One region of the Neobacillus sp. plas4 genome, then DNA from elsewhere that is predicted to be linked to it. Evidence: riboswitches for the same ligand, from Rfam matches in the RefSeq annotation. Region 1 holds a riboswitch; the other holds the start of a gene.
What was found. A riboswitch is a leader RNA that binds a small molecule or an ion and turns the genes downstream of it on or off. The one in region 1 is predicted to bind preQ1.
Positions count from the first base shown of each region.

Region 2: linked by a shared signal. The riboswitch ahead of AC2TFD_RS04955 (QueT transporter family protein) and the one ahead of queF (preQ(1) synthase) in region 1 are both predicted to bind preQ1.

Region 1 is NZ_CM170152.1:2,400,616-2,416,018, reverse strand. Features, by position in the region: gene AC2TFD_RS12045 (Fur-regulated basic protein FbpA) at 26-229, opposite strand; gene AC2TFD_RS12040 (AbrB family transcriptional regulator) at 466-1,554, shown strand; gene AC2TFD_RS12035 (hypothetical protein) at 1,706-2,149, shown strand; gene AC2TFD_RS12030 (helix-turn-helix transcriptional regulator) at 2,151-2,378, shown strand; gene AC2TFD_RS12025 (DUF4386 domain-containing protein) at 2,423-3,127, shown strand; gene queE (7-carboxy-7-deazaguanine synthase QueE) at 3,204-3,935, opposite strand; gene queD (6-carboxytetrahydropterin synthase QueD) at 3,932-4,411, opposite strand; gene queC (7-cyano-7-deazaguanine synthase QueC) at 4,415-5,071, opposite strand; PreQ1 riboswitch class I at 5,286-5,332, shown strand; gene queF (preQ(1) synthase) at 5,449-5,949, shown strand; gene AC2TFD_RS12000 (J domain-containing protein) at 6,087-6,617, shown strand; gene AC2TFD_RS11995 (OsmC family protein) at 6,629-7,054, opposite strand; gene AC2TFD_RS11990 (aliphatic sulfonate ABC transporter substrate-binding protein) at 7,144-8,151, opposite strand; gene AC2TFD_RS11985 (ABC transporter permease) at 8,180-8,941, opposite strand; gene AC2TFD_RS11980 (ABC transporter ATP-binding protein) at 8,874-9,716, opposite strand; gene AC2TFD_RS11975 (hypothetical protein) at 10,104-10,289, shown strand; gene AC2TFD_RS11970 (Spo0E family sporulation regulatory protein-aspartic acid phosphatase) at 10,366-10,641, opposite strand; gene cysI (assimilatory sulfite reductase (NADPH) hemoprotein subunit) at 10,841-12,556, opposite strand; gene AC2TFD_RS11960 (assimilatory sulfite reductase (NADPH) flavoprotein subunit) at 12,617-14,407, opposite strand; gene AC2TFD_RS11955 (sirohydrochlorin chelatase) at 14,584-15,309, opposite strand; gene cobA (uroporphyrinogen-III C-methyltransferase) at 15,331-15,403, opposite strand, start outside.
Region 2 is NZ_CM170152.1:977,700-993,102, reverse strand. Features, by position in the region: gene AC2TFD_RS04985 (VOC family protein) at 72-476, opposite strand; gene AC2TFD_RS04980 (ECF transporter S component) at 705-1,256, opposite strand; gene AC2TFD_RS04975 (energy-coupling factor transporter transmembrane component T family protein) at 1,281-2,123, opposite strand; gene AC2TFD_RS04970 (energy-coupling factor transporter ATPase) at 2,116-3,003, opposite strand; gene AC2TFD_RS04965 (energy-coupling factor transporter ATPase) at 3,003-3,863, opposite strand; gene AC2TFD_RS04960 (hypothetical protein) at 4,038-4,532, opposite strand; PreQ1 riboswitch class I at 4,697-4,741, shown strand; gene AC2TFD_RS04955 (QueT transporter family protein) at 4,750-5,235, shown strand; gene AC2TFD_RS04950 (glycoside hydrolase family 3 protein) at 5,302-7,581, opposite strand; gene AC2TFD_RS04945 (response regulator transcription factor) at 8,126-8,899, opposite strand; gene AC2TFD_RS04940 (sensor histidine kinase) at 8,899-10,725, opposite strand; gene AC2TFD_RS04935 (TRAP transporter substrate-binding protein) at 10,827-11,852, opposite strand; gene AC2TFD_RS04930 (TRAP transporter large permease) at 11,903-13,198, opposite strand; gene AC2TFD_RS04925 (TRAP transporter small permease) at 13,200-13,697, opposite strand; gene larC2 (nickel pincer cofactor biosynthesis protein LarC2) at 14,012-14,485, opposite strand; gene larC (nickel pincer cofactor biosynthesis protein LarC) at 14,931-15,403, opposite strand, start outside.

The DNA.
Region 1 (15,403 bases):
ACAACTATACAGAGTCGCAAACAATCTATAGTATAGGTTGATTCGCTTGGTCCTTTTCTTTTGTTGTTGCATCATGATTAGCCTCGAAAAACTTGTACTCTTCCTCTAGATCACTCAACGTCCATTCATACAGATGTCGATCATCTTTTTTAAACACACCCTTTTTAAGGAGTTTATCTATAAGCATTTGCCTTCGTTGTTGGACAGCGGTTCGAAGAATATTCTTCATACCATGTCACCTCCAGAAATATTTACCAGTCTTGTTTATTACCCATTCGATTTTAAACCGCTGCTTTTGGATTTTGTGTCGATTTTAGGAAAATTTACCAACTCTTAAACCAATTTTCATCTTTACTTAATAAAAGAAAAGTAATTGTATTTATTTTAATGGACAAGTAAGTGGTGTGATCAAAACTAATATTTGATATGATGATAGAAAAGACGTTAGAGGGCGTTCAATTGGTAATGAATCTTGAGGATAATAAAATACGTTTTTTGATTACATTGTTCCTTGCCCTTTTAGGCGGCATAGTGTTTACTTTTATATCTATTCCCATTCCATGGCTGCTTGGTCCAATGACGGCTGTCCTAATTGGTTCGAGGTTTAGTACCATCAAGGTTTACTGGCCGGTTCAGATACGCGATACTGGCTTGATTATTTTGGGTTATGCAATCGGTTTGTCATTTACAAAAGAGGCTGTCATCCAAATTGGGGTAAAACTTCCGATCATGCTGCTTTTAACCGTTATTTTAATTGCTTTTTGTGCCGGAATAGCCTTTTTCGTTTCCAAGCTTTCAGGCGTTGATTATCCTACCATCCTTGTAGGAAGCATTCCTGGGGGACTTACACAAATGATTACCTTTTCCGAAGAGGTAAAGGGAATCAATATTACCATCGTCACCTTTCTTCAAGTGACGCGGGTGATAATGATTATTTTTCTTGTTCCCTTTCTAATTTATGGACCGTTTTTTAAAAATACATCACCATCAACTATTGATGTAGCTGATATGGTGGATCAAGCTCCACTTTCTCCAACGCTCCTATTGTTTGCAGCAGTTTGTGTGATTTGCGCTTTCATAGGAAAAAAGATTAAATCTCCAACACCTTTTTTATTAGGTCCCATCATAGGGACAGCTATACTGACTCTATCCGGACTACCAGGACCTCATCTTCCAGACTTTATGTTAGACCTTTCGCAATTTATGATCGGCGGCTATCTAGGCTTATTGCTAAAACCAGAACAACTACAACATAAAACAAAAATATTGATCCTAGCGTTTGGCAGCGGGTTCGTTATGGTCTTATTTTCATTAGGTCTAAGCATGCTGCTTATACATTATTATGAGATTACACCTTCTACAAGTTTCTTAAGCTTATCACCTGGAGGAGCCGATCAAATGGCGGTTCTCGCACATGAGATCCGGGCCGATTTAGCGATGGTCACCGGATTTCAGTTATTCCGTCTCCTCTTCATCTTTTTTGCTGTTCCCCCTGCTTTAAGATGGATTTTTAAAAGAAAAAGGTTAAATCAAAAGGAAAAGCCTATTAGGTGATGAAATCACATCGAATAGGCTTTTCTTTTGCTTTTAAATTCATGTTTCCTCTATTTATGTAATCTTCACATTACTTCATGTCAACTTTTCTTTACATGGTGCATATAATATTTTACCAAGTGTAAAAGTGACCATACAGGAGGTGTATACCTTGACCTATCAAGAAAAGAAATGCATTGTATCATTTATCAGTGCGATACTCATTTTCGGAACGTATTGCTTGTACATGTACCCGCGGTACCCAGGAAGTCTAGAGTCGCCGGAAACCTTTCGCTATTGGGGTTCCTTCGTCCTCATTCTTCTAGTGTTTTCAATCGTCGCGCATATCATGATTAGTATTATATTTACGATCATCTATCGAATTACCAGCAAAGAAAAGGAACCTGGCTTTGCGGATGAACTGGATAAGTTAGTTGACTTGAAAGCGAATCGAAATTCTTTTTTTGTGTTTATCATCGGCTTTCTACTTGCAATGGGATCGCTTATTATCTATCAGCAGTCACAGGGGATGTTTATTATCCTAATCATCTCAGGATTCATTTCCGATTTAACCGGATCACTTACAAAATTTTATCACTATCGGAGAGGAGTGTAAGATGGGCAAAAGTCTTGTTGGCAATCATATCCGTAAATTACGATTCAATCATAATGAAATGACTCAGCAGCAATTGGCTGACAAGGTGGGCGTAACAAGACAAACCATTGTCGCACTTGAAAAGGGAAACTACTCCCCCTCGCTAGAACTGGCCTTTCGTATTGCTCACGCCTTTAACTTACCGTTGGAAGAGGTTTTCTATTATGGGGACAACAATAGTAATCTATAGGATTTATGATTGTTTTGAATTTATTTTAAAAAGGGGATAACCATATGAATTCAAACAAAAAAGCAGCAAAAATGGTCGGAATACTGTTTTTACTTGCAGCATTTACAGCGGTAATAGGTCTTAATTTATACAATCCAATCCTTAAAGATCCCGACTATTTACTTAAGGGTGCTGAACACGCCAATCAGGTGATACTAGGAGCGGTTATGGAGTTAATTCTTGTCGTTTCAGTGGTTGGTACTGCTACTACCATGTTTCCAATTTTAAGAAAGTATAATGAAACAATCGCTCTTTGGCATGTTTGTTTCAGATTTCTTGAAGGTGTTATCATTACGGTTGGTGTAATCAGCGTACTTTCACTATTGACCTTAAGCCGTGAATTTGTAGCGGCAGGCACATACGATACCTCCGCTTTTCAAGCTTCTGGGACTGTATTAAAAGCAGTACATGATTGGACATTTATGCTTGGTCCCCTTTTCATGCTAGGAATCAATACACTGATGTACAGTTATATATTCTATAAATCCAAACTCGTACCCAGGTTTATATCAATCTTGGGTATTACGGGAGCAACTCTTGTTTTTATCTGCGCGTTGTTGGTCATGTTCGGTGTATTCCCTCAAATTTCTTTTTGGGGTGCTATTTTTGCGATACCGGTAGCAGCGAATGAAATGATTTTAGCAGTATGGCTCCTTGTTAAAGGTTTCAATGAATCTGCCATTTCTTCACTGTCTGCAAAACCTAAATAAGATGGGTTTAAGAAGAAGAAAACTCGCGAGAAGCGAGTTTTTTTCTCTCTTCATTAATGTTGTTTGGCTTATGCTATTATACACCGCGTTTATTACCCCAAAGCAGAGCATGTAATTGAGGTAATACTTTGACATTGTTAAAGTGTGGGTCAGATACGACACAATTGACCAACCACTCATATTTTAATAGAAGCTTTTGAATTAATTCTTGATTATTGCCATTCGTGATATCATCGTTGCCAACCTGCAGATAGAATGGAATACCTTCATATCTTTTATGAACCATTTTAGCGTATTCCAGATCAGCTTCATCAAAGATAACAACTTTCATACTAACATTCTTTTCAAACTGGTTTTCATCCAAATTTTCAAAAATTGAATCTAATATTTCAAAATTCGTCTTCATCGTAGAACTTGGAGGCTTAGGAGAAATGGTGAGTTCGTCGATACTCAGAAACCAATCCTGCCATCTGCTTCCCTGTGTTTCAATTCCTATTTTTATCTGCTTTTCTTTTAATAAATCAATGAATGAATCTAAGTTTTTTAATAGTGCTGGGTTCCCACCTGATATAGTCACAAAGGAGAAATTATCTCCGCCAATGCGCTTTAACTCTGCCCAGATTTCTTCGGCAGTCATTTGTCTGATATCGTCTTTGCCACTGCCATCCCATGTGAAGGCTGAATCACACCAGCTGCAGGAATAATCACAGCCAGCAGTTCGGACAAACATCGTGACTTGGCCAATAACCATCCCCTCGCCTTGAATCGTGGGGCCAAAGATTTCTAAAACTGGAATAATCGTACTCATTCTTCCATCCACTCCCTTCTCGCCTCTGCATAGCTGGAAGGTGTCTCAAACAAGCGGACAAATTCTACTCTAGCACCAAAGAATTGATCCTGTCGGTCCTCTTTCGTTAAGGCTTCTTTCATTTTTTCATAAATCCAGACGACGATATTTTCAGCCGTGGTATTCATCAGCGGTAACGTTTCATTTAGATAACGATGATCGAGGTGAATTTCAATTTCATTTTTCCAAATTTCCTTAATATCTCCGAAATCCATCATTAAGCCTCTTTCATCCACAAAACCACTGATTCCGAAGATTACTTTATAGGTGTGGCCATGTAGGTTCTTGCATTTGCCTTCATAGCAATGTAGATGGTGGGCCGCGTCAAAGGTAAATTCTTTACTGACTAATACGCGCTTATTATGATATTTGAGCTCATTAAGCTGAATATCTTCATCAATTTTTTGTAGTTTATCGACGATTCTAAAGCCATACATGTCTTAAAACCTCCTATTTAGAAAGTCATCGAGTCCGCGTTTTCTTAATACACATGCCGGGCATTCCCCGCAGCCGTCGGAAATTACGCCATTATAGCAGGTTAATGTTTTTTCGCGTACAAATTCAAACGCTTCTAATTCATCGGCTAAGGCCCATGTTTCTGCTTTATTTAACCACATCAGAGGAGTGTGAATCACAAAGTTATCATCCATGGATAGGTTTAAGGTAACATTAAGCGATTTGATAAAAATATCACGGCAATCTGGATAGCCGCTGAAATCTGTTTCGCACACACCTGTCACTAAATGCTTTGCACCAACCTGACGTGCTAATACGCCGGCAAAGGTTAAGAATAAAAGGTTTCTTCCCGGAACAAACGTTGAAGGAAGTTCACCATTTTCACCGTCTTTAACTTCAATATTTGAACGTGTTAAAGCATTGGGTGCTAGCTGATTCAATAAAGACATATCTAAGATATGGTGTCTTACACCGAGTTCATAAGCTATATTTTTGGCACATTCAATCTCTAAACTATGCCGTTGATTGTAGTCGAAAGTGACAGCTTCCACCTCTTTAAATTGTTGTAATGCCCAAAATAAACAAGTAGTGCTGTCCTGCCCGCCGCTAAATACGACAATGGCTTTTTCATCTTTTAACATGTTTAAGGAAACTCCTTCCAAAATAGAAAAAGCCGTACCCCAAGATAGAAGTACCGCTTCATCTTAGTTTTTTTAACGAGGGGTGCTAGAACCTCTATTGATTTATACTGTTAGTATAATACCATAATAGAAACGAATATTGGGTATTTAATTTTTCATTTGACGTTTCTGCCAGTCTCCTTTAATATATGTAGAAGATAATACCCGTACTTGAACGGGAGAGGTTCATAGCCGATACCCTCTATAAAAAACTATGGATACATGACTCTATGCCATGTCCATACCGGACATGGTTTTTTTGTTCTTTATCCAATTAGTAGTTATAGATTGATTGCTTGAGCTTCCTAGACCATAAATTTTGACTTGGAGGTTTCTTTATGTCAGGACGCAGCCACGAAGAAGGCTTAAAAGATTTAACACTATTAGGAAATCAAAATACTAAATACTCGTTTGAATATGCACCTGAGGTTTTGGAAGCAGTCGATAATCTTCACCCGGATCGTGATTATTTCGTGAAATTTAATTGTCCGGAGTTTACTAGTTTATGTCCGCTTACCCATCAGCCGGATTTTGCAACAATGTACATTTCATATATTCCCAATCAAAAAATTGTCGAAAGTAAATCTCTAAAACTATATTTATTTAGCTTCCGCAATCACGGTGATTTCCACGAAGATTGTGTCAATATCATCATGAACGACTTAATTAAATTGCTGGACCCACGCTATATTGAGGTTTGGGGGAAATTCACTCCACGTGGCGGTATCTCCATTGATCCTTGGTGTAACTATGGCAAACCGGGTACCAAATACGAAGAAATGGCTCATTTCCGTTTAATGAACCATGACCTGTATCCAGAAAAAGTTGATAATCGTTAATTTCCTCTCCCTTGGCTGACACGCCAAGGTTTTTTATTTGTAATGAAAATTAAATAGTCTTGTAAATGTTTGAAGGTTTTTCATATGTTACATTGAATGAGTAGTTTAGTAGACGAATGAAAGAATGAGATGATCATATGTTAAATATTAAAGAGGTAACTGAACAGCTTAGAGCTACGGGAATTACAGATAGTGAACAGGTTGTTATCCGCTGGATTCTCGATGGTAAACTTAAGGCAAGAAGGACCAAGCACCTAAACCTTGAATACTCAATTCATCCAGTCGATTTAGCTTCGTTTATTTTGGAAAAGAAAATTGAGGACAAAACAAAGAAATTCGGTGTAGATTTTCATCAATGGGAAAAAACCTTTAAGGAGAATCAAACATTCAAAGAGGAAATTGAACAATTAAAAACGTCTATTCGAATTGAACAAGCAAAGAATCGATCACTAAAAAAAATGCTTAAAGCGGAGTATACTTTATCGGACTCGCCTCCCCTTACTTTGGCCTCTCTAGTAGGTCTTGATTCAAATGAGGATCCAGAAATCATTAAGAAAGAATACAAAAAATTATTAAAAGCACTTCATCCCGACCGCGGCGGAGATGAACGACTTTTTAAAGTGTTTTATGATCATTACACAAAGATAAAGGATCCAGCAAAAAGCTGAATCCTTTTTTCTTATAAAGTTTGATCTCCCTTAATCCCATTAATCGAATAACTTGCTGCGATATTAGCACTTAATGAATGGGATACAGAACAGTATTTGTCTTTGGATAATTGGATAGCACGGACTACTTTTTCTACCGGCAGGTCCCCTTCAACTGAATAGTGGACATGAAAATCAGTAAATTTCTTTGGTTCTGTGTCTGCTCGAGTTCCCTCTATTTCCATCTTAAATCCTGTTAACTCTAAACGCATTTTTTTCAAGATCATTACAATATCGATTCCTGTACAACCGGCTAGGGAATACAGGAGCAGCTCTGTTGGTCTTGCTCCGCTATTTTGTCCGCCAATCTCTGGCGCTGCATCCATTCTTAATTCATGCCCGGATGGTGTTGTACCAGAAAAAGCCATATCCCCTTGCCATGTAATCGTTGATTTCAAACTTACCAATCCTCCCTCTATGTATTTCATCCCTTATTCTACCTTAAAAAAAGGTTTTGAACTCGTAATTGAGTCCAAAACCTTTCAAATTACTTAAGTAATGATAAGTCTATCATGCCTTTTATATCGTTGCTTGGAATATAGCCAGCCTCTTTGCTGATGTCTGCCATTTCCTGAATCACCTTTTCATTTACCTCTGTTGTTACAGCAAGACGTGAGAACGCTGCGTCTACTTCATCTTTATTTAATTCTTTCCCTGTAAGATCTTTTAAGTGCTTGATGACAATTTCTTTTGCTTCTTCTGGATTGTCTTGAATGAATTGTACTGACTTTTTGTGAGCGTCAAGATATTTCTGTGATAAGTCTTTGTTTTTCAAGAAGTCTGCTCTTGCTGCAACCACTGTATTGGTAGATTCCTTGCCCCAAGCAAATTCATCCCAATCAAGAAGCAATTTTCCGTTTGCTTGGTTTTCAATTACATAACCCCATGGTTCCTGTGTTGCTGCTGCGTCTACTTGCTTTTGGATAAATAAAGAAGCTGTATCAGCTGGTGCTGCAGCAAATAAATCTACTGTACCACCACTCGTCTTCGCTTTTAAGTTAGCCTCTTTTAACGCTTTTCGCAGCATAACATCCTGCGTGCTTCCAATAACCGGGATGGCTACTTTTTTACCATCTAAATCTTCAAGCTTTTCTATGCCGCTGTGTTCAGCAGCAACTAGGACAGCTCCACCATTCACAGCACCAGAAATAAGGTGATATTCCTTATTTTTCACATAAAAGTTAAGCAATGGACCTGGTCCAACTGTACCAACATCAATCGCTTTTGTAGCCATTGCTTCCATAAATAATCCGCCATTCGCTACGGTTTTGGTTTCAATCGCTACATCTTTCCCAAAGGCTTCTTCAAAATAACCTTGTTCAAGTGCTACAATCGTTGCGATATGCGTTAGATTTGGAAAATAACCAATCTTAACGGTCTTTGCCTCTCCTCCATTACCTTTTCCTTCATCTTCTTTCGAGGATTGGGCACAACCGCTTAGCAGTCCAATAAATAAAACTGTGACTAATAGATAAAGCATAGATTTTTTAAACATTTTTTTCTCCCCTGGCTTTATAATTTTTTTAAGCTCTTTTTCGAATACCCCATTTTACTTCTACATTCCGTTCAAGCCTTGAAAAAACGACATTATCGACAATTGTACCGATAATCGCAATGATAATCATGACCGAAATAACTAAATCCATTTGACCGAGTGAACGACCCATTTCAAGCAGCTGGCCAAGTCCGCCGCCGCCGCCAAGAAGTTCTCCGGCCATTAAAGCACGCCATGAGAATGCCCAGGCAATCCGCAGCCCTGAAATTATTTGCGGAATGGATGCTGGAAGGATTACAGTCCGAAGGAAATGAAAACCACTTGAACCATAAACCTTGGCAACTCGCTGATAAAGCTGAGGTACATTCTTGAATCCGCTTGTTGCGTTAACTGTCATGGTCCACGTTGCACCGATTGTAACAATAAAAAGAATCGAAAAATCATTTAAACCAAACCAAATGATAGCTAGTGGGAACCATACAATACTTGGAATCGATTGAAGAGCCGTTACCACAAAACCAAGTGTATCTTCGACCAGTTTATAGCGCCAGATAAAGTACCCTAATATCAACCCGACAACAATTGCAATCGTAAATCCGAGGAGGATACGCCCCATACTTATACCTATAGCCAGCGTAATTTGACCACTTATTAAGCCATTAAAAAGTGTGTCGAGTACTTGCGTCAGGCTTGGGAACATAAAATCTGGAAGGCTGGAAAATCTAGATGTGACTTCCCATATCACCGCTATCGCCGCGATGAAGATGATCCGTCTTAAAGCTGTAGTCATCACCCATTTCCTCCTTCAGCACTTTTTCAATTTCTTCCTGTAATATGGATAAAATTCTTTGTTCCGTATTCACTGTCACACTATCCGGTGTAACTCCGTCCTTCATCGTTGGTACCGAAATGATTTCTTTAATTCGACCTGGCCGGGTTGCAAAAACAACGACTTCCTCGGATAAAAGAACTGCCTCTCTTATATTGTGAGTGATAAAGAAGATCGTAACTTTTGTCTTCCGCCAAATATCAAGCAGCTCTTTATGAAGCACCATTCTTGTCTGCTCATCAAGCGCCGAGAACGGCTCGTCCATTAACAGGATGTCAGGCTCCATTACTAAGGCTCTTGCAATGGAAACCCTCTGTTTCATTCCCCCTGACAACTCATGTGGATAGGAATTTACGTATCGGCTGAGGTGAACCATTTTTAGAACATCAAGCGCTTTTCTCTTTGCCTCTTCTTTTGGCATCTTCTTTAGATTGAGTCCGTAGATTACATTTTCTAAAACAGTCAGCCATGGAAATAAACCTGCTTCTTGAAAAACTACTACTCTTTCAGGCCCTGGTTTTGTAACCGCGTTACCATCAACAGTGATTTCTCCGCGATCGGCTTTATCAAGTCCCGCTACTAGGTAGAGTAATGTAGATTTTCCACAGCCTGATGGTCCAACAATCGAAACAAAGCTGCCTTTTTTAACCTTTAAATTTATTCCATCAAGAACTTTCACGTTTTCTTTTCTATCATTAATAAAGCTTTTCTCAATTCCATCAATGGTTAAATACAACTAAATTCACCTCTTTTTAATTCCAAGTAAAACTATTGGTTTTATTATATTATAAAGAAAACGGAAGTCAACAATTATTCTATCATTCTGTTAAATTTTCTTTTATCTTCTAATATTTCCCCATTTGTGAAGTTAAATGAGTAATAGAAAAAGTGCTGATTCCTCCTTTAGAATCATCACTTTCTAATATTTTTCTACATATGACCATCCATAGTATTAAATTCCCGTCGTTATTTGCAAAAACATTACTATTTGTTAAAGAAACTGGAGATTTGTGTAGATAAGTTTTTTACATTGTTAGCAGGAGAAACTAGCCTTTTTCTAAAATTATTAAAGTAGATGAAATATTCGTCTAGCTCGTTAATAAGTTGAAAGGTGGTCATTGCCATGAGCCAGGATATTACCCTACAACAAATTGCAGAAGGTGTACCGAAGACACTATTGTATGCATCTGATAGAGACATTGAAGGATTCCAAAAAATCATCGAAGAAACCATAAAATTAAGAGAAGCACATAGAAACTTGCAAAAAATGGTTAAAAACTTTTCAACCACGGCGATTCAGCGTACGTAATAGGCAAGAAAAAAAAGACCCATCTATATCAGATGGATGGGTCTAAATCTATCTTTATTGGAATACACTTATAAGGTTAAAAGAATTTATTTCCCTTATAAGGTTGTAAAAATTTGTAAGGTAATGCCGTCCATTTTATCAAATGCTGAATATAAGCGACAAAACCTTCTAGTAATAAGGGCGGCTGTGACGTTCCTTGGTTGCTTGTTAACCTTCTATAATCATTAAGCAGTTCATCTAGTTCCTGACTGCATAAAACCGTTTCTTCGCATGATAGTCCTTTTGACATTCCAATTTTAATCATTTCGTTCCTTTTTTCATTAATTGCCATTTCTAACTCTACTTTATTCATAACAAAAACACACCTCTAAATCAGTAATAATTATCTAGATGTTTTCATTTAATTGTCATGAATTGAATTATAGCATTTATTTACTACTATTTTATTGTTTCGATAAAACAAGTTAAAAAGTGACAAAACTAGACGAAGTTTAAAATTTCTGAATTTTTATAAAACAAAAAGGAGACAAAATTTCTGTCTCCTTTTTGTTTTAAGCATGGAAGTTTGTGCCATCTGTTGTAGCTTGGACAATGCCAGCTCGAATAACAAAATCACCAAAGTGCTCGTTTTCGTCACGTTCCTTTGCATAACGGGATAGAATGACTTTTAGTTCGCGTAAAATTTCTTCTTCACCGATATTTTCACGGTACATTTTACTTAAGCGGCTGCCATCATGAGCGGCTCCTAAGTACATATTATATTTGCCTATTGCCTTCCCGATAAAGCCAATTTCTCCTAGCGCATGACGGGCACAGCCGTTCGGGCATCCTGTCATACGAATGGTTATTTCTTTATCTCGAAGACCGTTTTCATCAACAATATTTTCGATTTTGTCGATTAGACGCGGCAAATAACGTTCTGCTTCAGCCATTGCTAAACCGCAAGTCGGCAGAGCAACACAGGCAATCGAGCTTCGTCGGAGAGCTGAAATATGCTGGCCATCCGTTAAGCCATATTGTTCAATTAATTCACTAATTTTCTTCTTTTTCTGGGCTGATACATTGGCAATGATTATATTCTGGTTAGAAGTCAAACGGATATCACCTGTATGTATCTTGGCAATTTCCCTTAAGCCTGTCTTCAACTTATAATCATCAAAATCTGCCACACGTCCACCTTCAACAAACAGTGTTAAGTGCCATTTTCCATCAATGCCCTTCACCCAGCCATAACGATCGCCGTTGTTGTCAAAATGATAAGTCTTAGCTTCATCAAGACTCCAGCCCAGGCGCTCTTCTAGCTCTTCCTTTACTGTTTCGAGCCCTAAGCGGTCAACGGTGTATTTGAATCGAGCGTTTTTACGCTCGGAGCGGTTTCCATAATCGCGTTGGATGGTAATAACCTTTTCAGCCACATCATAGATTTGTTCTGGTTTAACAAAGCCGATCACCTTAGCAAGCTGCGGATAAGTCTCTTTGTCTCCATGAGTCATACCCATTCCGCCGCCAATTGCAACGTTAAAGCCGGTAAGCTTTCCATCTTCGACAATCGCAATTAAACCGAGATCTTGTGAGAAAACGTCAATATCATTAGATGGCGGTACAGCTATACCGATCTTAAATTTACGCGGCAGATAAAGCGGTCCGTACATTGGTTCTTCTTCTACTTCCGGTGTTCCAGCCACTTTTTCTTCATCCAACCATATTTCATGGTAAGCTCTTGTGCGCGGTAAAAGGTCATTACTCAATTTTTTCGACCATTCGTATACTTCCGCGTGAACCTCAGACTGATATGGATTCGAAGCACACATTACATTACGGTTTACATCTCCGCAAGCTGCAATTGTGTCTAGAAGAGCTGCATGAATTTCCTGGATCGTGCTTTTCATATTCCATTTCAAAATGCCATGCATTTGGAATGTTTCACGTGTAGTTAATTTTAACGTCCCATTGCCATATTTTTCTGCTAAGTCATCCATGACAAGCCACTGTTCCGGAGTAGCCACACCACCTGGCATACGAACACGGAGCATAAACTGGTAAGCAGGCTCTAACTTTTGCTTTTGTCTCTCATTTCGGAGATCACGGTCATCCTGTAAGTAGCTGCCATGGTGTTTCATTAGGCGGTTATCATCATCTGGAATTCCTGCACTGATTCGGTCAAGCATAACTTCTTTTAGTGTTCCGCGTAAATAATTACTCTCACTTTTAATACGCTCTACATCGCTTGGCGTGCCGTCCGGTGCCTTTAATTTTTGCTTCACCATTTATGAATAAACTCCTTCCACTACTGTATCAATAGTGCTTTTTTCTTAAACTTTGTTGTATCAATATACATCGCGCTGGTATCGTTTTTGCTGCTGCATATCTGCTAAATAGGCTTCCGCGTCTTCACGACTCTTGCCGCCTTCTGTTTCGATAATTTGAATAAGTGTCTGATGAACGTCATGTGCCATGTTTTTTTCGTCACCGCAGATGTATATATGAGCACCTTCTAGTAACCATTGGAATAATTCCCTGCTTTGCTCTAACATCCGGTGTTGTACATAGACTTTTTCAGCTGTGTCACGTGAAAAAGCAACATCCATCTTTGTTAGTACCCCATCTTTAAGCCACTTTTGCCATTCAGTTTGATACAAGAAATCTGTGACAAAATGCTGATCACCAAAGAACATCCATGACTTGCCCTCTGCACCTAATTCCTCCCGGTCTTGCATAAAGGAACGGAATGGCGCCACCCCTGTTCCTGGTCCCACCATAATAATCGGGGTATCAGGACTCTCTGGAAGCTTAAAGTTTTCGTTGTGCTGAATGTATACCGGAACACTATCTCCTGCTTGTAAGCGTTCTGCGGTAAAAATAGAGCAGACACCTTTTCGATCACGGCCATTCGCATGATAACGAACCGCACCGATTGTTAAATGGACTTCCTCTGGATTCGCAGATAAGCTGCTAGCAATCGAATATAATCGGGCTGGCATTTTTCTAAGAATCGAAACAAATTCTTGAGGAGAACTATTCCAAGGTCCAAATTCACGAACCACATCGAGTAAATCGTGCCCTTCAAGGTAAACTTTTACTTTTTCACTGTTATTTACAAGCTCCTCTAAGTCGTTATTTGAAGTAAGCTTAGCAGCTTTTTCTAGCAGCGGTTTTGTTAATGTCGTAATTTCATAATAAGTAACGAATGCTTCTCTTAATGAACGAACCTCGCCTTGTTTATTAATCGTTACGCTCTCTTCTCCGTTCCATTTTAATTCCTCAAGAAGAAGGTCAACTAGGATTGGTTCATTTTCTGGATAGATTCCTAGACTATCACCAGGTTGATATGTTAACCCCGAACCTTCAAGTGATAGCTCAAGATGTCTTGTCTCTTTATTGGAACCTCGGCCATTTAGATTGAGATTTTCAAGAACTTCTGCTCTAAACGGATTGGTTCTTGAATACGTTGACTCTACTGTTTGAGTAGCAGCTACTTGAGTTAGTGCAGAATTTCCGCCCTTCGTTTCACCTAGGCTGCTAATCACTCCTTGCAGCCATTCAGCAGCTGGTTCATCGTAATCTAGGTCACAATCAAAGCGTGGATATAATCGTGTACCTCCTAGTTCCTCTAAGCGAGCGTCAAATTGTTTTCCTGTTTGACAGAAAAATTCATAAGAGCTATCGCCAAGTGATAGGACAGAAAAATTAAGTTCATCAAGCTTCGGAGCACGTTTACCATGAACAAATTCATGGAAGGTAAGAGCATTATCCGGTGGATCTCCTTCTCCGTGTGTACTGACGATAATTAATAGATTTTTAACTTTCTTAATATTATTTGGCTTAAAATCGCTCATAACAGAAACGGTTACCTGGAACCCTTTCCCTTCAAGCGTCTTAGCTGCCTTTTTAGCAAGTCCCTGCGCATTGCCTGTCTGAGAACCATAAAGAATGGTCACTTCTTTTGAAGCTGTTCCCTGCTGGTCCGGTGCTCCTAGAACTGGAGCTAATGGGGAAGCCGCACCGGCGAGGTACCCACTTAACCAAACTTTTTGCGATTCAGTAAAAGTAGGTAAAAGACGATTTAGGAGTTCCGCCTGCTCCTGATTAAACGGACTGTTTATTACCTGAAGTTGCAACATTATCCACCTCACTATGGAATTTAAACCTATCTTACAGTATTTTTAGAGGCTGTTCTATTAAAAATTGGTCTTATATGTGACAAGTCCTCTATTTACATGTTCATGGGTAATTATTAATTTTTTATAGTTACCTAATATTTTTATATACCAGCCTTTTGGTTACACCGGTTGTTCTACTCATCCAGTGCGCGCTCAATAACAATATCCTCAATTACCCGGTGCATACTTAGTGGAGCCGTACACAGGATCCTTTGACCATCTTTTTGACGGGAACGAACAATTTTGTTTAGTTCTCCAAGAAGGAGTCCGGTAAACAACATATATGGAACGACAATTACTCTGCCGGCCGCTCCTTCAGTAATCGTCTCAAACCCCTCACTTACCCTTGGTTCTGTTGCAGCAAAATAACAGACAGAGACCTTTTCAGCTCCGAGCCGTTCTCCTATTCCACTTGTAATCCTTCTGAAATTTACATGGATATCTGGATCACTGCTTCCCACACCAACGATTAACAACCGATCCTCAGGAAATACCGTTCCTGCAGAATCCTTTATTAATTCTGCAACAGCATCCAAAATAACTTCCTGAACACCGAATGGGTTCTTTATTTTGACCGGAATAGTAGGATATTTGGCCAACAAGCGTGATAAGGCTTCCGGAATATCCCGTTTATAATGCCCCGCTGCCAAAAGAAACAGTGGAACAACGTCTATTTCTGTTGCACCCTGTTCTACACACAATTGAAAGCCTTCTTCAATCAGCGGCTCTGTCAATTCAAGGAAACTGAGTTCCTGAATGGGTACTTCAATTTGTGCCTTAACCTTATCAATAAAGGCTCTAATTTCGACCGCACCTTTTTTGGAGCGTGTACCGTGGCCGATATAAAGAATTGCTTTCATACAATGTGCTCCCTTCCACTGTTACCGGTTCGCTACTGGTATATTTGGTACAATTTCTTCCTGGAACCAATTCAATTTTTTGTGTAACGTGACG
Region 2 (15,403 bases), 1.4 Mb from region 1:
TTTAATTCATTGCTTTCTTTAGATTATAAAGATAAGTGCGACGGTTTTTCGTGATTTATATCACACTTTTTTTAATTTTCGCTTGGTGCTACTAGTTCTACTTTGATACGATCTGGATCTTCAAAATAAACAGCGTAATACTCGTTTCCTCCCGCGTATGGATGCTTGTTTTGATATAAAATTGGGATTCCTTTCTCTCTTAATATCTCGGTTATTTCATTAACATGTTCCTTAGACCTAGCATGAAATGCAAGATGGTTAAGCCCTACTCTGCAGCGATGATAGGGAATGTCCAAAAATCTTTCTTCGGCTTGTACAAAGACAAGATAGGTTTCCCGGTATTTCCAGCTAATGCCGGACTCCCATTTTTGAAATTGTTCGTATCCTAATTTAGGTAACAACCAGCCCCAAAATTCGATACTTCTAGGAAGGCTTGATACATATATCTCAACATGATGTAACATACTATTCCCCATTTATCGTTCATTTAACGTCTTCTCAAGATTGAAGATATTTTAGCATTAAAATACTCATTAAAAAAGGGCTAACCTGTACTCACGTCCAAAAGTGACAGGTTAGACCCTTAAAAAGTTTTATAATTTTTCACCGCTAGTAGCAATGACATCCTTATACCAGAAGAATGATTTAAAAAAGGATGCAATTCATTAATCTACAAAACGGTAAAACACGGAAAGAATACTGGATTATAAATCCTCTGAAATTCTAGATTTTTTCCGTTTACCAATTTGTTTCCATGCCAAGACGACAGCTAGTGTCACAATTGTACCTACGATGGCTTCAGGAATCCCACTGGTAAGGGCAACCGTCCAAGCTACCCCGGCCGCCATATAACCTCTCACGACAGCCATTGTTAAAACGAGTGCCGTATTTGTTAAAGTTCCTAAAAATGCTGCGGCACCAATGGCAAGATACTCGCTTTTCTTGCGAATCCCAACGTACACAAGCCATGCAATAACCCCAATAAAAAGCCGCGGCAGTATGGCAACTAATGGATCCTTAAATAAGGGCACCGTTGCATTTAAGAAAGATGAAACACCAAATATTAGTCCAACAATTGCACCCACAACTGGTCCTTGCATAATCCCCCCAATAATAGCAGGAATATGCATGATGGTGGCATTTCCAGCCGCCGTAGGGACAGGAATATATCCAATACGGGTTACCCCTAAAAGAATAGCAATCGCTCCAAGGACACCAGCAATAACAATATTTCTAACCGTTAATGAACCCTTCATTCTCTTTCTCCCCTTAAAATTTATCTAATATGGAAATGGATAAAATAGTAATAGTAAAGATACTAGTATCCCAAAAATTAATATAATATAATCTCGTCCAAGTGCTTTGTAAACCGAATAGGCACTTCTATCATTCCCGGGTGTATAGCAGCGGGATTCCATGGCTAAGATGAGATCCTCTGCTCTGGATAACGCAATCGTAAATAAAGGGATAATAATCGGAAACATATCCTTTGTCCTTTGAATGATTCTCCACCATTCACCGGAACCGAAATCTGCTCCTCTGGATGCTTGTGCCTTCATCATTTTTTCCATTTCAATCGCAAATGTTGGAACAAACCGAATTGCAATGGTAATAATTAATGAAATTTCATGGACAGGAAACTTCACCTTTTTCAAAGGGCTTAAGAGACTTTGAATGGCATGGGTTAACTCCGTCGTTGAAGTTGATAATGTAAGAACACTGCTTAGTAAAATAATTTCCACAAACCGTACGGCTGAAACAATCACCAAACGAATACTCTCACTCGTAATCAAGATAAATCCATATTCAAAGAATACTGTTCCGCCAGAAAAAACATTTCCTTGGAAGATCAGCTGCAGGACAGCTAATAGAATGATAAAGGGAATAGCCGGCTTGATACCTGATAAGCCATAACTGATTGGTATTTTGGATGCCCAGAATAAATAAATAGATAATAGCAGACCGAAAGCATTTCCCAAATAACTAGTATTGAGAGCTATGGCTAAAACCAGAATGGTGAACACGAATAGCTTTATTCTCGGGTCCAGCCGATGGATAAAGGAACCCGTCGGAACGTATTGACCAATAGTAATATTTCGTGATAGTTCAAATTCACTAGCCATGATTCTCCACCTCTCCACCATTGGTGAGAACCTTTACAATTTCGTTTGCTGCTTCTGAGACCGTAAAAGCAGCAGTGTCTACATGGTAACCCAAGTCTTTTAACCGATATAATACCTGTACCGTTTCAGGTGTTCCAATTTGATATCGCTGAAGGTTATCCTTGTCAGTAAAAATTTCCTCTGGCGTCCCTGATAGCACATCCTTACCATTTGCCATTACATAAACTCTGTCTGCTAAATAAGCGACTTCTTCCATATTGTGTGAAACGAAGATAACCGTTAAGTTTTCGATTTTATTTAAGGATTTTATTTTATCCAACAACTCATTTCGAGACCTTGGATCAAGGCCAGCTGTCGGTTCATCAAGAACCAAAATCTTAGGCTTTAACGCTAAGATTCCAGCGAGTGCTACTTTACGTTTCTGCCCTCCGCTTAAGGCAAATGTTTGCCTGTCCTTCATTTCATCAAAATTCAGGCCGACCATTTCCATCGCCCATTTAACTCGTTCCCTTACTTCCTTCAAGGGCAAACCAAGCTTAAACGGTCCATAGGCAATGTCATCACCAATCAACTTCTCAAATATTTGGTCCTCAGGATTTTGAAAAACAAGGCCAACCTTTCTTCTTAACGCTTTTATATCAAATCGTTTTTTCGATAAATCTACTCCATCAATGATGACTTTCCCTGAATCAGGACGGATTAGACCATTAAAATGCTGAATTAAGGTGGATTTCCCTGATCCGGTATGCCCTATAATCGCAATGCATTCCCCTTCATTGACGACCATACTTGTCCCCTTTAGAGCCTTATGCTCCATCGGAGTTCCTTTCATGTAAGTATGACCTAGATTTTCTATCTCTATCATTGGCTTTCCAGGCATCAAACCATCTCCCTGCTCCTTGCTTGTGATACTCTATTTACTTCTTTAATCAGTTCATCTTCTTGGATTAACTCATTTGAAAAAGATGAAATTTGCTGATGGACCTTTTCAGCCATCTGGTTAACGGCTGGTACATCAAGCTGCAGATCCATAAGTACTTGTTTATGTTTAAAAATATCACGAGGTTTACCGTCCATTACAATTTTACCATCTTCGACCACAATAATCCGGTCTGCTTCCGCTGCCTCGGACATGCGATGGGTTACGGTAATAATCGTCATTCCCATCTTATTCAGCTGCCGTATCGCCTGAAGGACTTCATTTCTGCCAAACGTATCGAGCATGCTTGTAGACTCATCAAATACGATGCAATCCGGTTTCATCGCGAGCACTCCCGCAATAGCCACTCTTTGCTTTTGTCCTCCAGATAGGTGGTGCGGTGGTCTTTTTCGGAATTCAGACATTTTTACAACCTCTAACGCTTCATCAATTCTTTGTTTCATCTCTGCCCTTGGTACTCCAGTATTTTCTAACCCAAAGGCTACGTCTTCCTCCACGATGGTCGCAACAATTTGATTATCTGGATGCTGAAACACCATACCAACACCTTTACGAATAGCGAGCTTTTTGCTTTCGTCTTTGGTATTATAGCCTTGCACCCAAACATCGCCCGAAGCCGGTGTCAATAGCCCATTAAAATGCTTGGATAACGTTGACTTACCAGATCCGTTATGACCAATAATCGCTAAATATTCACCTGGGAAAATGGAAAAAGAGACATTTTTTAAAACATCAACAGCAGAGTTTTCATTGATCTTATATGAAAAAGATACATCATCAAAAACAATAATCGGTTTCATCCAGTCCCCCCTCTCACTTTACTTTATTAATATTCTGAATATTATTCAACCATAGTTATGTTTTCATTAGAAATATAATAGCACGAAGTCTTCAATGGGGGTATTCTGAAGTATTAAATTATTTTTTAAAATAGTAGCAAATCATAATGTTTTGAGCTTCCTATCGATAATAAGTTACGAAAAGATTCTTGTAAGCAGTGATTTCGTTTTATTAGGTGCTACTTTGCTGTCTATCAGCCATTGAAATCCATACATAACGACGGCATTGGCTGTTAATAAAAGTAGAGCTTGATATTCTTTCAATTTAATCAGAGATACAACGCCTAACTTTTTTAACCAAGCGACAAAAATATAGACATGAAAAAAATCTACTCCAAGATTAAGGAACGTATAACGCAGAAATTTACCATATGTATATTTTAGGATCCATATTGCTCCTACAAAAAAAGGTCCTGCGATAAATGGTATTTCCGCCATTGAATTCGGGAATATTTTTGGATAAACTCTCCACCAGCTCTTTCGGTGAGCATAAACACACTGCCCCCCAAATAAAATGCCAATAAACAGTGAAGTAAGGGAAAATCTTTTTAATGCCTGCCTTCCAAGGAATGGTACCGTCATCCACGGCAATATCATGATAACCAGCAAAAGCTTCCTTCTAAAATCCATCGATCACAAATCCTTTTTTACCTTTTAGAATGCACAAAAGGGGAAAATTTATCCAGAATTTTTACATAAAATATACTTTACTAACATAATTTATTAAATGAGGATAAACTTATAACTTCTTGTTGACTAGTAGAATGATATATACTAGTATAGTATTTTGTCAATAAAACGTGGTTCGAGAACCTCCCACGTAAAAAAACTAAGGAGATAATTGAATATGAAATTAAAAACACTTGTCGTAAACGCGATTTTGGCAGCTTTATATATTGCTGTATCCGGATTAATCGCACCCTTCGGCTTCACAAATGTGCAATTTCGTGTATCCGAAATGTTTAACCATCTAGTCGTTTTCAATAAAAAATACATCTTCGGAATCGTTTTGGGTGTATTTTTTAGCAACCTATTCTTTTCACCAATGGTTGCCTATGACCTCATTTTCGGTGTCGGACAATCGGTAATTGCCTTGACCATTACCATCCTATCCGCACGTTTTATCAAAGGAATTTGGACCAGAATGGTGCTCAATACGGTAGTATTCACCTTCACGATGTTTATTATCGCCTTTGAATTAAACTTGGCATTTGAATTGCCATTCTTCTTTACCTGGCTCACTGTAGCAGCAGGAGAATTTGTTGTCATGGCGGTGGGTATGCCAATAATATATTTTATTAATAAACGAGTTAATTTCGAAAAAAGGATATAGATAAAAGAGATGCTGCTTCAGGGAATGAAGCAGCATCTCTTTTTGGATTCAAACTATAGTTTTGAACTATTTTTTTACGTTTTCACCGGCATGGTCAGGTTTACCAACAGCTTTTCCGTTGTTGCCATCGCTGTAAGAAAGACCAAATCCGTATTCATATTTGTCACCATTTTTATTTACATATTCGAAATCTGCATATTCTTCAGGTGCAAAGCTTGGAACATCTCCGACTTCCTTTTCTACCGCTTCTGCACTAGCTGGAATAGCGAATGGAAGTTTTCCTGCAGGTTTGAATTTTCCAGTGATTACATCAAATACTGCCTCTTGCAGAGTACCAAAAGTACCAATTAATGCAGCAGCATTTGGTTCAAGTTCGTTAATTAACCATTGGTTAGTAAAGTTTACCGCAGTAATTGTTGGAACAGCTTTTTGAATTTCAATGATTCGATCTAATTCAAGAATACCTGTTGTTTCATTAACATCAATACGTGGGTTATTATCCCAGTTAGATTGAGTTGGTTTAATATATAAATATGCATGAGTTGCTTGATCAACACTATCTACTAACGTAATGTTAGGGAATTTTTCTTTGAGCATTTTCTTTAAGTCCGCATTAAATGCAGCAGTTTGTTTTGCTGATTCTTCATTAATAGTTTTTTGAGGATTTGGATTATTTCTTCCTGGAGCAACTCCAATAAATCCTTCAACATATAGTTTAACATCTTTTAACTTTCCATTCGTTAATGGTAATAGTTTTTTACCACCATCGATTTTATCATTACGCATGAGAACGACTGACTTTTGATGTGCTTCATATGCTAATGCTCTGTGTTCTTCATTGTTCGCAGCAGCAATAGCTTCAGCAGGATTTACATATGGGTCTTCAAATAAACCTAGTGTCATCATTTCTGATAGCGTATACGTAATGGATTCGTCAACTTTTGATACATTTACTAAACCTTTGTTAATTGCCTCAATTACATACTCTGGATTTGCACCACCTGAAATAATATTGGTTCCTGCATTTAATGCTTTGGCTACTTTTTGTGCATTAGGAATTGGATTTCCATCTTCATCAACTAGGAAGCCCCATGCGCTACCCGCAACTGCACCCGAGTCAGAGTTAATATATCCTTGGAAACCAAGACCTTCACGTAAGTAATCTATGATTCCTTTATTTAGAGTCATACCAACTTCTTCAAATTGCTGAGTTTCACTATACGGTTCTAAACCTTGATCAGCACTATCGTTACTTGGATATGCGTAATAAGGCATTACCGATGCTACACCAGCTTCAATCGCTCTCTGGAAAGGTGGAATGTGATACTTTTCCATGCTTCCTTCAGTAGGGTAAATGTTAAAGCTGCCGTTTGCAAAGTGAGGATCTTGTCCATCATCACGAGCTCCACCGCCAGGGAAGTGTTTAACTGTGATAGCTACACTGTCTGTACCAAGTTTTTCAGTTTGGAACCCTCTGACGATCTCATAATTCATGTCACCAACTAATTTTGGATCTTCGCCGAATGTCTCCTCAATTCGTGCCCAAAGTGGATCTGTTGCAACGTCAGCCATATATCCATAAACCTTACGAATACCAGCAGCTCTCCATTCCTGACGGGCAATTTCCGCAAACTCACCAACAGCTTCTACATCCCGTGCCGCTGCTAAACCTAATGTTCCTGGCCAGAAAGTATGTTGATCCTGAACATTCGTAATATTTGTATAATCTGTTGAGGCAGAGTTTCTTGGATTTGAAGTAATCACAACCGGAATACCTAATTCTAGACCCTCTGCTAATTGTTGCATTTGGTTATTATAATTGGCAATATCGCCTAAGTTTTGAGTTAGACGGTATATAACATGGCGCATTTGCTTGTTAATAACATTATTTGCATTTGCTTCGGTTACAAATTTCCCATCTGCTCCTGGATCAGCCACTGGAGTGTGAGTAGTGATATACATCAATCCAGCTTTTTGCTCAAGTGTCATTTTACTAATCAAATCCGCTACACGCTCCGAAACTGGCTTTCTCCAGTCTTCGTAACCATCTAAGCTTTTATTTCTATTTGCATCTCTAAAATATTTGCCGTTAATTTCAAGAATAAGATCTTGAGTTGCTACTTCAATTTCTGGTTGACCTTCAGCTTTTGGAATTTTATAAGTTGTAATTGAACCCCGGCCAGCATAAGGAGTAGCTTCTCCTTCTTCACCTGTGTACCCTTGGTCATCTGCAAAAATTGCCTGTGGTCCAATAACTGGAGCAACTAATGATAGAGTTAGTGCGGTTGCGAGAAGCTTTTTTCTTAGTTTAGAAGATTTTCTAATTTGTTTTGATAATGAAGCCATTTTTCTTCCCCCTTTTTTATATTGAATGCGTTTACAAATTATGTCTATGTTCAATATATAATTAAGATTAGACGACCAAGTAGTGAGTTTTTTTAGGTATATTTGTAGTTTTTTTATATTTAGAATATTTAGATAATAAGACCTATGACTATCTTCCTTCTTATGCAAATGCTGTAGTTATATTTATCTATTGAGTTCCTCTCTACTAAAGAAAGCTTCTTTTTAACACAGCCTAAAAAAAGGCTGTTTTCGTAAACTTTGTTGCTTTCTGTACGATTTACCATTAAATTAAAAGGCTACTTCTAAAAAGGTTTGATGAATCTAAGAGGCATGTATCGAACCAGAAGTAAACAGACAAGCTTGATCAAATTCCGAGTCAAGGTGTCCGAACCAGAAGCAACTTCAGACAAGCTTGATCAAATTCCGAGTCAAGGTGTCCGAACGATATGCGGCTTAAACAAAAATAATAAATTAATAACCTATAATAAAAACAACAATCTTTGCCAAAACAGTCAAAAAAAGAATCAGAATATAAGTTTCTGATTCATCTTATCTTATTTAATTTTCCATCACCCGTTTTGCTTTTGATATTGCGATACTCTGATGGAGAACATCCCACTATTCTCTTAAAATTATTACTAAAATAGGCTAAATCAGAATATCCTACTCTTTCAGCGATTTCTGACATCCTTAAGGTTGTATGATGCAATAAACGCTTACTCTCTTCGATTCTTAATTCTGTTATATAATCAACAAATTTTATATTAAGCTGTTGTTTAAACAGCTGGCTAAGGTAGCTGGGATTGATATGAATACTCTCCGCCACTTCTTTTAACGTGATTTGATCTAAAGGCGTTTTCTCTATATATTCCAAGACACGGTCAATCGTCGATAATGGGAGATTATCTTTTTCAGAAACAATCGTTTTACTCGTTAATTCTTCATTGCTAATTTTAGTTAACCATTTCTCCAAACAAACCTTTAATTCCGTTTCTTCAATTGGTTTAAGGAGATAATCCGTAACACCACTCCGCATTGCTTGCTGGACAAACTGAAACTCATCATGGACAGAGATTACAATAACATCATATGCCCCGTTTAGACTACTAAGTTCCTTAACCAAAGTAAGTCCATCCATAATCGGCATTCGGATATCCGTTAGTACTAGGTCCACCTCATTCACTTTAATCCAATCCAAGGCTTCCAATCCATTTTGACATTCGTGGACTACTTCCAAGGGAAGATTCAATTTATTTATGGTCCACTTAAGAGCAGTCCGTACCCATCTCTCATCGTCAACTAACAAGATTCTTTTCATTACATCTCACCTTCATCACTCATTTCCTTCATAGGCAGCACCATCTCTACCACTGTTCCTACTCCCAATTGACTCCTAATACTTAGTCCATAATCTTGGCCAAACACGTGATGAATCCTTTGCTGAACATTTAAGATACCGATGTTTTGTCCATCATAGTTTGCTGTTTTTTGATTAATTTTTTTTGTAAGATCATCTAAAATATGGTTTGGTATCCCAGTACCTGTATCTTCAATTCGAATCATAAAAGAAGACTCAGAATGGAGAACGACGGAAATGGTAATCCTGAATTTTTGAATAAATTGACCATAGGCATGAACAAAGCAATTTTCAACTAATGGCTGAAGTGAAAATTTTACAACCTGCAGCTGAAGCGCCCATTCTGGAATATTTATTTCATACTCAAATCGTTCCTCGAAGCGAAACTTTTGAATCTGCAGATACGTTTTACAAAATTTAATTTCCTCCCCTAGACTTACAGTTGACGAATCATTTTTAAGATTATAGCGGAGAAGCTTTGCCAAAGAAAATGACATAATGGCAATATTTTCCTGATTTTCTTCTAATGCCATCCCTCTAATGGTTTCTAAGGAATTGTATAAAAAATGCGGATTCATTTGGGACTGAAGCATCTTAATTTCAATCTCCTTTTGTTTAAGTGACATTTCCGTTTCACGTAATTTAGAAACATATACTTCTTCAAGCAGGTTAGAGAGTTTTTCAACTGTATTATTAAAACCCGCTGATAGCTGCCCAATTTCATCATTTGATTCCACTTGTACCCTGCCGCTTAGATTTCCGATTTCTACTTCCTTCATAAACCGCTTTAGGCGCCGGATAGGGCGAATGATGCTGGTGGCAAAAACAAAACCAATTGAATAAGCAATGGTCAACGAGATTAAGATTGTCACGATAATGGTGTTTCCAATTTGTATAATTCCCCCCGTTAAATCTTTATAGGGTACTGCTGTAAAAAAGCCCCAGCCTAGATTCGGGGAATATGTATAGGTAACAAAATCCTTCCGCTTATTCTTTAATATTTGTGTCCTGCTTTCTTTATTTTGAAGTTGTAAGAGCTGGCTGAACTCAACCTTTGTGCCTAGCTTTGTATAATCGGGATGATAGACATAATGCCCTTTGGCATCTAATATAAAGAAATATCCGTTTCTACTAATGGTTACTTTGTTTGAAATTTCTTCAATTCTTCTAAAATTTATATCCATAATGAGCATTCCGACAGGGAGCAGAGTATCCGGATTGTATAATCTTCTGACAAGTGAAATCACAGGCTGTTCTTTATCCTTAAGTTTAAGAGTTCGGGTTACTAACATTGGCATTCCGTTTAACGGTACAGATGAATACCAATATTCTCCTTTTATTTTTACCGAAGGATAGAAATTCCTTAGCCCGAGCGTATCAATGACAATATCATCATCCACTAAAACGGTGATATTCGATATATCCGCACGAGAATACGCTGCATATTTCAAGGTATTCCGTGCCGCTTCCACTACATTAGCATTCTTTTCATTTTTAAAAAGACTTGATACTTCTGGAGAGTTAATAATTTTTAAGCTAGTAATCTCAAACTCCTGTAAATAATATTCAATATGGGATTCTACTTGTTCAATAACTTGTCCGCTGTATTGTCTATGCTCATTTTCCAATTCAACTGATGAACGGGCATATGAAATGATTGCCACGGAAAGGACAGGAAAAATAACGAGAAAGCTGGAAAAAATACAAAGCTTCGTCATTAGAGATTGATTTTTCAAGAGAATATATCGTTCAATAAAGTCATCTAATTTCTTCCGCCGCGTCTGCATTCTTCCACTTCCTTATTTCTATTCTTACCTATAATAAAAACAGAAAAGACCCAGCTGGTAAATGGAGAAAATAACCAGCTAGGTATTTCTGTACCTACAGATTATGGACGAGCTTTTTCAATCGCATCCATTACCTCTTTATACTCTTTTGAATATTCATCAATCATAGGCTTTACAGCATTTGTCCAAGGTTTAAGATCTTTAACCTCAGTAAATGTAACACCTGCGTCTTTTAATTTCTTTGTAGATTTCTCTTCATATTTATCCCACTCAGCTCTTTGTGTTTCTACTGAATCAAGAGCTGCTTGTTTAATGATCTTTTGATCTTCTTTGTCAAGCTTATCCCAAGCTACTTTACTAATTAGAAGGACTTCAGGAATACGTTGGTGATGATCTAGAATCAAGTTCTTAGCTTCTTGATAGTGGTTTGATGAATCTAAACTTGGCAGGTTATTTTCTGCTCCATCAATGATACCTGTTTGAAGAGCACTGAAGACTTCTCCATATGGCATTGGAGTAGCACTTGCACCTAAAGCAGCCATGAAATCAATATTGATTTTACTTTGCTGAACACGAATCTTTAATCCTTTTAGATCCTCTACACCTTTAAGTTCTTTCGTAGAATAAAAACTACGTGAACCTGAATCGTAATAAGCTAATCCCTTCATCTTAGATTGCTCAAGACCATCTAGTAATTTTGTTCCCATATCCCCATTTAAGAAATTCCATAGGTGATCTTCGCTCTCAAAGACATAAGGAAGTCCGATTGGAGTAAATTGATTATTGAACTCGGCAAGCGGGCTGGAGTTGATACGTGTAAATTCGATAGCTCCAAGTTGAACCTGTTCAAGAACTGATTTTTCATCTCCTAATTGAGCAGATGGATAAACTTCAATTTTAATACGTCCATCCGTTCTTTCTTCCACTAATTCAGCGAACTTTTTGTCACCAAGGACAGTTGGATAATCAGGCGGCTGATTGTCCGCTAAACGGAACGTATAGGATGGTTTCTCCTCTTCCTTAGTACCGCCATTGCTCGGCTTTGCTTCCTCTTTCCCACACGCTGCAAGGATTGTACCCATTAATAACGATGCAGCTAAAATGCCAGTAACTTTCTTTTTTAACAAAATCAACACCCCTTTAAATTTTTTTATATAATATTCACCATTTTCCCAGATTACTTGGCTAACATATTTGGAAGCCACATAACAACCTCAGGAATATAGGTGATAATTAACAGAACAACAAGTAACGCATAGAAAAATGGCATCATAGCCTTCGTGCCCTGTTGGATGGATACTTTACCTATAGCACACCCAACGAATAAAACGGTTCCAACTGGCGGTGTCAATAAACCAATTCCCGCATTTAAGATTAAGACGATTCCAAAATGGACAGGATCCATTCCAAAGCTCGTTACCACTGGAAGCAGGATCGGTGTCATAATTAATATCATTGGTGCCATATCCATTGGTGCACCGAGTAATAGCAATAGAATATTAATAATTAATAAAATGATCAGCGGATTATCTGAAATACTTAAGAACAGATCGGTTACCATAGCAGGAATTTGCAGATACGCCAGTATCCAGCCAAATGAAGCGGAGGCGGCGATTAAGAAAAATACCATAGAAACCGTTCTCATTGTTCTTGTTAATATTTTTCCAATACTTGAAATGGGTGCTTCTCTATAGACAATGAATGCTAGAATAAAAGAATATAAGCATGCTAATGCACCTGACTCAGTAGCCGTAAACCATCCGCTCATGATTCCGCCTAATATTATGACGGCAGGACTTAGTGATAGCATTCCATGAAGGATAATTCCTCCGATTTGTGACTTTGGAACAGGATCCGCTTTCCCGTATCCTCTTTTTCTAGCAATAATATAGCCTGTAATCATGAGTGAAATTAACATGATGAATCCAGGAACGATACCTGCCATAAATAGACTCGCAATGGATACGCCCCCTGCTGCTAAAGAGTATAGGACGAGATTATGACTCGGTGGTACTACAACACCTTGGATGGCGGAAGCGATGGTAACCCCAACAGCATAATCTGCTTCGTAGCCCTTCTTTTTCATCATGGGAATCATAACGGATCCGACGGACGAAACATCTGCTACAGCTGACCCAGAAATATTTCCAAAGAACAAAGCTGCCACGCTGTTTACCATTGCAAGTCCACCGCGGATTCTACCAACTAGTAAACTCGCAAAATTTACGATTCTGAGTGCTAATCCACCCTCGCTCATTATTTGTCCAGTTAGGATAAAGAATGGGATGGCAAGCAAGGAAAAAGAGTTCATTCCTTGGACCATTTGCTGACCGATAACCGGCAGCGGAATTTTCATATAGATTACTGTTAGCAAGGATGACGCCACAAGCGTAAGAGCAATCGGAAAGCGAAGCAGCACTAAAATAACAAAACTGGAAAGTAAGATGATAATTCCGATTGTATTTGTATCCATTTTACATATCCTCCTCCAAATCCTTATGTCTAGATGTATTAATGTTAAAGAATTGCAGGAGCGAGTAACCACAAATCATAATACCTGTGACCGGCATCGCCACATATGTGACACTACTTGGAAGTTTTGTTGCGGGTAGAGTCGATTCCGCCGTCAACAATGTAAACTCCCACCCCTGAACTACGAGGTAAAAACCAAAAGCAAAAACCGAAGCATGAATGATTTTATCTAAGACTTTATTAAAAGATTTAGGAAATAGGTTGGTAAAGGAATCAATTCCTAAATGAATATACTCCCTAAAGCCTATCGCTATAGCCATAAAGGCAAACCATGCAAGCAGTAACAGTGTAATTTCTTCGGACCAAAAGAATACAAAATTAAATAATTTCCGTGTCATAACCTGTGTGGTTACAACTAAAATTAACGCCACTAAAGACAGTAAAGTGAATTTTTCGAAAATAGTGTCTATAGCTTTAATTAACTTCTTGATATAATCCAAGTGAATCCCCCCTCTTCTTTGAAACCGTTTACTTACTTATCATTTTACGAATTAGAAGGAACATTTAAAATGTTGTTTTTTTAGAAGTATTTGTGATTTTTTTAGGTTTGGAATTTCCGGAAAGCCTTTTCATTTTTAATTACGCTCTATTAATTCGTTTTTTTGTTTTTGTTTGTTTAATAAACGAATTATCAAAAATCAGTTTAGCATTCAAGTTCTTTCCCGTCAATAAAGGTTTAGATTATGTAATATAAAATTCAAACTTAAATAAGGCTGCCCCCGATTTGGACAGCCTTGACCCTATTTTTAAACTATTACTCCTTGTTATTCAACGCCTGCCAAACCTGTTCATATACCTTTTTTAACGGGATGTTGTGGAGTTGTGCCAGGCTTTTACAATCCTCATACTCAGGCGCCCGCTGCACAACTTGACCATTTAGTATACCTTCTTTTACGGTGACGGGTCCCCACCTTGTGTCAGCTTTACGGAATACCCTTTCTAACCGGTGAACGGTTAATGGGTAATAACGCACACCCAGCGTAGTTGTTTCCCTGAAAAGGACCTCTTTTATTTTGTTAACATTCTCTAGAGAGCAGAGTAACTGGAGCAAAATAGCCGGTCTGTTTTTCTTCATATAAATCGGAGTATAAAAAACATCATTGGCACCCGCCTCGAAAAGCAAGTCCATTACATAACCAAGCCATTCACCAGGAATATTATCCAGATTTACTTCCATTTTCATCATCTGGTCGTCTATATGTTCATGATTAGGAGGGTGAGCATTCATTCGGATACACTCCTCTTACTGGTTGTTTTTCAAAATTATCGGTAATTGTCTTTTTGGGTATCTCTATAGTGATCGGAAACTTGATTTTGAAAGAGTTTGGGTCACTATAGCATGTCTATAGTGACCTTGAGCTTGTTTTCAAATGGTTTTGGGTAACTATAAAGAGTTTATAGTTACCGTAAACTTCCTTTTGAAAGAGTTGGGGGCACTATAGCATGTCTATAGTGACCTTGAGCTTGTTTTCAAATGGTTTTGGGTAACTATAAAGAGCTTATAGTTACCGTAAACTTCTTTTTGAAAGAGTTTGGGGCACTATAGTATGTCTATAGTGACCTTGAGCTTGATTTCAAATAGTTTTCGGTAACTATAAAGCGTTTATAGTTACCGTAAACTTCTTTTTGAAAGAGTTTGGGGCACTATAGCATACCTATTAGGACAGGAAGCCTTATTCACCGATGATAACTCTCACAACATTAGGATGGTCTTTAAAAGTTTTCGTTCCAGCACCATAGCCAATGGAACGAACTTTCATAGAAGGAATTGAGCCAAATTCCTCTGCAAGTACCGCAACAATCGCTGCACCCGTTGGCGTTGTCAGCTCAAATCGAACCTCTGAATGTTCAATAGGAACACCTTTCAAAATCTCGAGTGTTGCAGGGGCCGGCACTGGATAGAGACCATGGTCAATACGAATTTTTCCTGTTCCAACAGGAATTGGTGAAGATTTGATAGCTTCTATTTCTAACTGATGAATCAGAATCGCTGTTCCAATTATATCAATAATGGAATCTACGGCACCGACTTCATGGAAATGAACTCGCTCCAATGGAACACCGTGAATGAGTCCTTCTGCTTCACCAATTTTTTTAAAAATCCTCAATGCAGTATCTTTCACTTGTTCCGAGAAATCAGCTTCTT